Regions from separate parts of the Salirhabdus salicampi genome, predicted to be linked through region 1. Evidence: riboswitches for the same ligand, from Rfam matches in the RefSeq annotation. Region 1 holds a riboswitch; each other region holds the start of a gene.
What was found. Region 1 has a riboswitch for thiamine pyrophosphate ahead of thiT (energy-coupled thiamine transporter ThiT). Riboswitches for the same ligand answer to the same signal wherever they lie in the genome.

Region 1 (3,287 bases):
GCAAAAAACTGCTGAGGTTGGGCTAATTTCATCTGCTTTCCTGTTCTTTCTAACCAAGTAGACATTCCTTTTTCATACTGTCCCGAACAGATTCGTAAAAAGGCAATACGGTCCCGGTGTGAAGGGTCCATGTTCGCCTGAATTTTAAAAATGAAACCGGAAAAGACTTTGTCTGTCGGATTCACTTTCCCTGCGCTAGATTCTCTAGGGAAAGGAGAGGGAGCGATTTGTAAGAAGTGCTGCAAAAATGTCGGGACGCCAAAATTTGAAATAGCACTCCCAAAAAAGACAGGTGTCTGTTTCCCTTCTTTCACAGTATCAAGATGAAAGGGATTTCCCGCTTCATCTAATAACTGTAAATCTTCCATTAACTTTTCTATCGTTTCCTCATCAGCAGACTTTTCTAGCTGTTTGCGCAAATCAGTATAATTTTCCACACTGACGAAAGTTGACTCTTCCTCATCTTCACCATAATATTCAATCGTTTTCGTGAACCGGTCATATACACCTTTAAAAGTTGGTCCCATTCCTATTGGATAGTTAACTGGAGTGGATTCAATACCAAGCACTTCTTCAATTTCTTCAAATAACTCTAGAGGATCTTTTCCGTGCCGGTCCATCTTGTTAATAAATGTAAAAATCGGAATTCCCCTATCGCGACAAACTTTAAATAATTTTTTTGTTTGTGCTTCCACACCTTTTGCAACGTCGAGAATCATAACAACACTGTCAACTGCCATTAATGTACGATACGTATCCTCACTAAAATCTTCGTGTCCTGGCGTATCTAAAATATTAATTTTATACCCTTCATACTCAAACTGCATTACACTAGATGTAACGGAGATCCCCCTTTGCTTCTCCAATTCCATCCAATCTGATGTTGCGAACTTTTTGGATTTCCTCGCTTTTACAGAACCAGCAGAACGAATTGCGCCACCTAGTAACAACATTTTTTCTGTTAGAGTCGTTTTACCCGCATCTGGATGAGAAATGATTGCAAAAGTTTTACGTCTTGATACTTCTTCTTGTATTTTCGCCATGTTCAATTCCTTTCTAACAATGATTTTGCTGCGTTCATAATATATAGACTAATACCCTCCTAATATTTTGTCACCCAGTTCCTTGTTCAAACCCTTCATTCATCTATATGAATGAGGTGGTTAAAATTCTTATTACTATGAAGACCAACCTACTCCGTACATCTTATATGGGAAGATCTTACTGTTTCTATCATTACTTGTGCTACGAAAAATACTATGACGTCATTTAAAATAGTATCATATTTACCGTTCATTTTATCGTAAAAAATAAACTCCCGGTAGTAACCGAGAGTTTAAGACGGATGTTCTGAAACATATTAAGCAAAATATTTTTTCGGTAATGCTTTTAAAATGACAGGTAAAAGAATAATACAGAATAATATGGAAAACACCATATAAAAGCCGTTATAAACAAGTGAATAAATAGCGACCGGTTGGCCTTCTGGAGCATATTCCCCAAAGAAAACAATACCAGATACCCAATGGAAGAAGAATCTTAGCAAGCCACCTAAAAGGGTACCAATTACGATATAGGTCAACCATTTTCCGGGTTTGCCTTCCTTTATTCCACTTTTTACATGGGCTGCAAATAGCCCAGCAAAACCGACAGCAGTGAAGGCTAAGAAATAATCAATAAACGCTTGAACGGGATGGTAAATGCTTCCTGCAATAATCAAATCTAAAAGGCCAAAGATGAATCCAGTAAGTAGACCACCTTTCAACCCCCAACGGAATGCCATAATCAATATCGGTAACATGCCGATAGAAACGGAACCACCTTGTGGCCAAAACCTTCCTGTTAACGCTCCTGAAATAATATCTAACAAAATAGCTAATCCACTAAAAATAGCAATTTCTACTAAAAACAAATTTTTGGATGAAGTTGTCATTTTTTTCCCTCCTTTAAAATAGAAAAAGACAAAGCCGGCGCAAGGAGGCGCAGCTTTGCCTTTAAAAAGCAAAAATATCCTTACACCACAATCCCTACGCAAGCACTAACTTACAGGTTCAAAGGGTCAGAACATCCAAGGTTCAATCTCAGCCTATTAGGCGCCCCTTTGTGGTCACTTATCTATTCACTTATTATAAATATACTATTCTAATACCCATTTTACAACTATAACAGTAATTTAATTTATCTTTCATGGACCTTTTTCCATCTTTCTTTACATGATTTACTTATTGCTAAGAAAATGGTCAATAACGACACACACCACGTATGTCTGCAAAACGATTTTGTTCTTATCTTTGATACCAACTATGAATGTCCAGATACTAATAAATAATGGAACATTTCAAGATAACTCATAACGCAGTGTGATATACGGTGCTAATATTGCGCAAACCCTTTTGTAATAATTTTCCTGAAAATGATATTATTAAATCTGATGAAATGCTTAACTAAATATTGACATGTTATAATACTACTATTCTAAAACAAGAACGAAATAGGACTGATATTATGCACGGGAGTATTATTAAATACCATAGACGAAAGAAGAAACTAAAACAAGCTGAATTAGCTAAGGGGATTTGTTCAGTCTCCTACTTAAGTAAGCTTGAAAATGACAACATTGAACCGAACGAAGATATTTTGGCAATGCTATATAAAAGACTCGAGATCGACATGCATGACTTCTCAGTTGAAAATATAGACATAAAAGAAAAAATATTAGAATGGTATTCCCACATAACGGCTAAGGAATATGATGAATCATATAACATGTTTAACAATTTAACGAAAGCAATGAAATATAACAATGACCCAAATGCGGAACATTTGTTTGAAGTGGTACACTTATGCTACACAATCACATTTGAAACGAAGGAGAAAGCGAAGAAGGAATACAAACGCCTGCTAGATAAAGTTAACATGTTCAATGATGAAACAAAGTATTATTTCTACAAATTTGAATCACTCATCTTTTATTATGATGAGAAGATGAAAGATGCTTTAGCATCATTGAAAAAAGCTGAAAAACTTTACACTTATATTGGAATAAATGACAGTGCACTGTTTTATAATTTGTCCGTTTTTCATAAACGAACATATAATTTAAATAAATCAATTATCTATGCTATGAAAGCCTTAGATTTGTCCCAGGAATATTTAAATTTTGAAGTCATGGTTAGAAGTTATCTCTTAATTACAACGAATTACATTTCAATCGGTGAATATGAAATTGCCGAAGAATATCTTAACAAGATTAATCGTGTTGATGAACGCTATATTACCCGTGAAAA
Region 2 (3,287 bases), on a different contig from region 1:
AATCGGCCCTGAAGATTTAGTTCCACATACAGAGGCATTTCGTGAAGCTGCCAAGTCTGAACAAGGGGACCATGCACTTGTTACAGGAGCAAAAGGATTAGCACTAACTGCTTTGGATCTATTTGTTCAGCCGGAATTACTTCAACAAATTAAAGAAGAACATCAACAAGTTTAGAAGAAAGGCTTGGAACTCCAAGCCTTTCTTTTTAATTTTTCGCCCTTTATTTACAGTGTTAATGATATGGTTAGAAGTCATTTTAATAGTCCAGATAACGCCGCCAAAAAAGGGAGTTCAAGTAAAGGGACCGTCGCTAACAATAATGCTATCAAAGGTTCATTGGGAAAAGTAGTCATCGCAAAAGCTAAAGCGAGTGGAGAGTTACGAGCCAATGTTGTAAAGTGTAAGCTTATGCGATCACGTTTTGGAAACTGTAATTTCTTTGCAACAATAAAACTAACTACATAATTAATAAAAAAGAATAAGGCTAACGGGATACAAATCCACCAAATGGAGCGAATATGTTGTATAAACATGCCTCCTTGGGAGGTAAACATTGCAGTGATAGCTAACAATAAAAGGACTGTAGGTATGTTCGAAATGCTTAATTGAAGACGTTGAACAGTCTTAGTCTTACCAATCTGTTTTGTCAAGAATGCACCAAACATAGGAAATATGAACATGAGAAAAATACTTTTTATTACGTCTACAAGATGTAGTATCCCGGTTATTCCAACAAAAACATATAAGAAAACCGGTAATAACACAATTTGGACGAGGAAATTCAACGGTAATATCGCTGTCGATAAGTGAACATTTCCATTAGATGCTTTTGTGAAAATGAGATACCAATCTGTACAAGGTGTAACAATCAATAGAAGAAACCCAACATACAGAGCAAAATGTTGGGTTAAGAAACATTGTGCTAAGATCCATGCGACAAATGGGGACCATAGAAAGTTAATTATAAGAGAAGCACTCGTGAACCGAATGTGTTTATAAGAAGACACTACTTTTCGAATGGGAATTTCCAAAAAGGTGAAATATAACATTCCGATTAATAGAGGTACGATAACGGCTTCTGCGAGGTCGGGGACCGTATTGATTTGGCCTAATCCAAATCCTAAGACGATCGATACAAAAACAAAGAGAATATAATATTTATCAAAGATATTCATCATACATCACCTTGGGTATTAGACGTTAAGTTCATTGTAACAAAACAATGAACTTGGAATTCTTGTAGGATAACAAAAATTTTGTTTATCATTTGAAAATTTTGTATTCATATAATAAAATAAATGCAACTACTAGGGGAGTCTGTTTTTCAGACTGAGAGAAAAGGAATGGAACTTTTCGACCCTTAAGACCTGATCTGGATCATGCCAGCGTAGGGAAGTAGCTGTTTATACATATTACGTTATGTATTGCTACTAAACCAGGTCTTTTTTAGGCCTGGTTTTTTTATACTTAAAACTACGTAGAATTGGGCATTACAGGCAGGTTTCTCAAAAAAAAGGAGGATCTGTAATGAACATTCAAGAACAAACAGTCTTAGTTACAGGAGGTAGCCGAGGCTTAGGAGAACAAATTGTACGTGCATTTGCGAAAGAAGGGGCAAATGTTGTCGTCAATTACTATCAAAGTGAGGAAAAAGCGATTGCACTGGCAAATGAGCTAGGAGAAAACGTAATTGCAATTCAAGCTGATGTAAGAAATAAAGAAGAAGTGGAAGGTATGGTAAATCGAGCGAAGGAAGTTTTCAGTACCTCCATCACCACGATCATAAATAATGCGTTAGTCGGCTTTAAATTTGATCCAACTGCACAACAAACTGCTTTTGATATAAGTTGGGAGCAGTTTGAAACACAGCTTGAAGGTAGTGTGAAAGGGGCATTAAATACAGTTCAAGCGTGCTTGCAAGATATGAAGGAAATCGGATTTGGAAGAATTATTAACGTTGGAACGAATTTATTTCAAAACCCTGTCGTTCCGTATCATGAATATACAACAGGAAAGGCTGCCTTAGTTGGATTCACACGAAATTTTGCCCGTGAGTTAGGTCAATACGGAATTACGGTAAATATGATTTCTGGCGGATTATTAAAGGAAACAGATGCAAGTAGCGTAACGACAGAAGAAGTGTTCAATATTATCCAAACCACTACACCATTACAAAAAGTGACGACACCAGCAGAATTTGCTGATACAGCGTTGTTTTTTGCTTCACCTTGGTCTAGGGCTGTTACTGGCCAAAACCTTGTCGTTGATGGCGGACTTGTAATGGATTAAGGAAAGGGGGAATTTACATGAAGAAACTAATTCAAACAGTACGGGAAACGAAACCGTTAGTACACAATATTACAAATGTGGTCGTCACAAACTTTACGGCAAATGGGCTGTTGGCTTTAGGAGCATCACCAATTATGGCCTACGCGAAAGAGGAAGTGGAAGATATCGCTCAAATATCGGGTGCACTTGTCCTCAATATTGGAACTTTAACTACTGAAGAAGTAGAAGCGATGATTATGGCAGGGAAATCAGCCAACAAACATAACGTTCCAGTTGTTTTCGATCCAGTAGGGGCAGGAGCGACGCCATATCGTACGGAAGTAGCACAACGGATTTTAAAGGAAGTAAACGTCTCTATCCTACGTGGTAATGTATCCGAAGTAGCAGTAATTGCAGGAGAAGATGTCATGACGAAAGGTGTAGATGCTGCAGAAGGCGGAAACGCAATTGAGATTGGGAAAAGTGTGGCGTCATTATTTGAATGTACAGTTGTGATTACAGGTGAGGAAGATGTTATTGTGGACGATCAGTGCATCAACGTTGTCAAAAATGGAACGCCAATATTAACGAAAGTAACAGGTACAGGGTGCTTACTCTCCTCGGTAATTGGTGCCTTTGCCGCTGTAGAAAAAGATTTTGTTAAAGCAGCAACTGCTGCAACTGCACTATATGGAATTGCTGCTGAAAAAGCTGAGGAAAACGAATCAACAAACGGACCAGGGAGTTTCCAACTTGCATTTCTTGATCAACTATCATTAGTAGATGAAACGGATTTTCAGCGAGCTAAAATTATAGAAACGAAACTTAAGGGGTAATGAGTCATGACTGTGGTAAAAGCGTTAACGATTGCAGGTTCAGATAGTGGTGGAGGTGCAGGTATTCAAGCGGATGTAAAAACATTTCAAGAGCTTGGTTCTTTTGGTATGTCAGTTGTAACTGCTGTTACAGCTCAAAATACAATAGGTGTTCATGGGGTTTATCCAATTCCGGAAGAAGG
Region 3 (3,287 bases), on a different contig from region 1:
GGTGCTATTAATATATTTTCAGGAGAAGACCGTTTACATAAAAAGGTGGAACTTGCAAAGGAGCGACAGAAAAGCACTCCAGAAATGGGGGAAGTGACAAAGCTTTCTGTAAAGGAAACGAAGGAACTTTTCCCATTGCTATCGGATGACTATGCGTCCGTACATATTAGTGGGGGGGCCCGTGTGAACGGAAGTGAGATATGCTATGCCCTTATTCGTAGTGCGAAAAAGTATGGAGCTTCCATAGTATACGGAAATGCTTCATTAATGAAGGAAAAAGACACCATTACTGGTGTTTACGTCAATAATCAGAAGTATTTTGCTGACCGCGTGATCGTGACTGGTGGAGCATGGGCTAAAGAGTTGGTTGAGCCACTTGGCGTAAAATTTAACGTTACTTCTCAAAAAGCTCAAATCGTTCACCTGCAAGTCCCGAACACTGATACGAGTAAGTGGCCGGTTGTTATGCCTCCATATAATCAATACATGCTGACGTTCAAAAATGGACGCGTTGTCGTAGGAACTACATATGAAGATAATGTTCATTTTGATGATGAAGTGACAGCCCATGGGATTCACACGATTTTGGATAAAGCGCTACGTGTAGCTCCCGGGATAGCTAATACCACTTATTTGGAAACAAAAGTCGGCTTTCGTCCTTATACACCGAACTCATTACCTGTTTTAGGTTCCATACCTCGATTCGAAGGACTTATCGTAGCAAATGGTCTTGGTGCTTCTGGTTTAACGAGTGGCCCATATATTGGAGATCAACTTGCTAAATTAGCACTAGGTGAGGAAACACATATTGATTTTAAAGATTACGATGTAAGAAATGCTATTAGACTTGAATAAAGTAAGCTGGGAGAGCGTTCATTCGGTGCTCTCCCTTTGTTATTCTTCTATTATATGGTGTGCATGCTCAGGGCCGAGAAAAACTTCTCGAATAGAAGTAGAAGGATTATACCAGTTTTGAACTTTCCCTTGCCAAAACTGAATCATCGGCCCCATTAATAATGTGGCAATTACAGTTCCTAAACCAACTGGTCCCTTTAACAAGGTAGCTATACCGAATACTACAACTGCCAACGCGGTTTGTGATTTCCGCACACTCCATTGAAATTTCTCGCTTATTGATAAAAACAGTTGATCTATTGGGGCTTTTGAGAAGCCTGGTAAAATGTAAACCGCTACCCCTAAACCTAATAACGTTATTCCTAGTAGAAAAACAGATAGCTTTGTTAATAGTGTAGCATTGTGCAAATACAATGAATGAAATACAACTTCTAACCAGAAATCAAAAATGACTGCTTCTAATATTAAGGGGATAACTGCACCCCAATCGGGTCGAATTCCTAGTAATTGAGCATTTACGAAAATAAAGAATACTTGGAATGCTCCATACCAAAATCCGACAGTCATTCCCATGACATCGGATATACTCACAAAAAACGCGGACCAAACGCCTGCACCTAAAGCTGACTTTACGATTAACGTTACACCTAAAAAATTTATAAACATCCCAATAAGATACAAGAAAATACGGTATAAAAACAATGGTGAATACCTCCAAAAAATTCCGTCCGTAAAATATAACACGTAAAAAAAGAACGAAAAAAGAGGGAATATAAAGGAAAAATGAGATATAGTGATATATTTTAAATTATATCGTAATTTTGAGTGATAATGATGAATTTTGCTAGAAAACGATAGATAATTAATCGTTTTCAATGTCTTTTTTTATGAAAGATTGGCAGATTTCATAGAAGATGTTATATTATACTAAAGTTACAAATATATATATATAAAACACTAGGGGAGTCTTTCAATAAAGACTGAGACGAATTATTCGGACCCTTCGAACCTGATCTGGTTAGTGCCAGCGTAGGGAAGTGGAATGTTTAGGAAATGTTATAACATAACCCTAATTACAAACCACCCATACGCATGGGTGGTTTTTTTGTTTAGGAGGTCTAAGGTGAAAAAAAGGGAACTACATGTTGTAACGACAGGAACACAAGATGATCAACAACTGATAGATATTATAAAGAAAATACACCCGTATGTTGATTACATTCATTTAAGAGAGAAGCATAGGTCGGCTAAAGAAATATATGACTTAATAAACCAACTTTTAAATCAACGAATTCCATTATCAAAACTAATGATTAATGACCGTGTAGATCTTGCACAAGTGTTGGGAGTGAAGGGGGTGCAGCTGCCCAATCATGCTCTTCCAGTTCGTAAAGTAAAAGAATCATTTCCTGAATTACGTATCGGAGCTTCTGTTCACTCAACTGATGAAGCAAGGATAGCTGAGGAGGAAGGAGCTGATTTTCTCTTGTATGGCCACATTTTTCCCACGAACTGTAAGCGAAACCTTCCTCCAAAAGGAGTGAAAAATTTGCAGTATATGACTAGCACTGTTTCGAAACCTGTTATGGCTATTGGGGGGATTAAGCCAGATGATGTGAAAGCGGTATTAGATTGTGGAGCTGCTGGTATCGCTGTAATGTCAAAGGTATTTTTGGCTAATGATCCACTGGATGCAGTACAGCATTATAAAAGAGAAATTGTTAATTGGGAGGGATGGGAGAGTGGGAAATAAGTATGATGCCATTGTAGTAGGTGGGGGAGTGATTGGTGCTGCGGTAGCCTACTATCTATCAAAGGAAAGGAAGCGTGTATTATTAGTAGAACAAAATCGATTAGCAACTAAAGCATCTAGTGCTGCTGCGGGTATGTTAGCTGCACATTCAGAGTTAAAGCATAATGATCCGATTTTCCCGTTAGCTAAGGAAAGTAGACAAATGTTCTCGAGTTTAGCGAAAGAGATTAAGGAATGTAGTGGCATCGATATTGAGTTAATTGAAAAAGGTATGTTGAAAGTTGCATTATCAGATGAAGAAAAGGTTGAATTTAAACGGCAGGTCCTTATCCAACAACAAAATGGAGAACAAATTCATTGGTTAGACAAACGAGAAACGATAGCTAAAGAGCCAAACCTCTCGACAGATATAAAGGGAGCTATATTTATCGAAAAAGACAACCAAGTTTCTGCCCCGGCATTAGCATATGGTTTAGCAAAATCTGCAGCCTATCTTGGTGCTGAGATTAAAGAGCATTGTAGTGTTTATTCCTTTCATGTAACGGATAACACTGTCACTGGTGTTCAGACGAGTGAAGGGGATTATTATAGTGATTACGTTATTGCTGCTGGAGGGCCTTGGACTCAACAATTACTTATGGGAACAGGGTTGGAAATGAAAACGTCTCCAGTAAAAGGT

Region 2: linked by a shared signal. The riboswitch ahead of NLW78_RS03275 (3-oxoacyl-ACP reductase) and the one ahead of thiT (energy-coupled thiamine transporter ThiT) in region 1 are both predicted to bind thiamine pyrophosphate.
Region 3: linked by a shared signal. The riboswitch ahead of tenI (thiazole tautomerase TenI) and the one ahead of thiT (energy-coupled thiamine transporter ThiT) in region 1 are both predicted to bind thiamine pyrophosphate.

What each region holds. Positions count from the first base shown of each region.
Region 1 covers NZ_JANBWE010000007.1:30,102-33,388, forward strand. Annotated here, with positions in the region: gene NLW78_RS14895 (peptide chain release factor 3) at 1-1,043, opposite strand, end outside; gene thiT (energy-coupled thiamine transporter ThiT) at 1,361-1,933, opposite strand; TPP riboswitch at 2,008-2,111, opposite strand; gene NLW78_RS14905 (helix-turn-helix domain-containing protein) at 2,506-3,287, shown strand, end outside.
Region 2 covers NZ_JANBWE010000001.1:627,691-630,977, forward strand. Annotated here, with positions in the region: gene NLW78_RS03265 (M20 family metallopeptidase) at 1-175, shown strand, start outside; gene NLW78_RS03270 (arsenic resistance protein) at 253-1,176, opposite strand; TPP riboswitch at 1,301-1,412, shown strand; gene NLW78_RS03275 (3-oxoacyl-ACP reductase) at 1,529-2,290, shown strand; gene thiM (hydroxyethylthiazole kinase) at 2,308-3,105, shown strand; gene thiD (bifunctional hydroxymethylpyrimidine kinase/phosphomethylpyrimidine kinase) at 3,112-3,287, shown strand, end outside.
Region 3 covers NZ_JANBWE010000001.1:1,003,976-1,007,262, forward strand. Annotated here, with positions in the region: gene NLW78_RS05310 (NAD(P)/FAD-dependent oxidoreductase) at 1-855, shown strand, start outside; gene NLW78_RS05315 (YczE/YyaS/YitT family protein) at 895-1,557, opposite strand; TPP riboswitch at 1,805-1,908, shown strand; gene tenI (thiazole tautomerase TenI) at 1,979-2,608, shown strand; gene thiO (glycine oxidase ThiO) at 2,598-3,287, shown strand, end outside.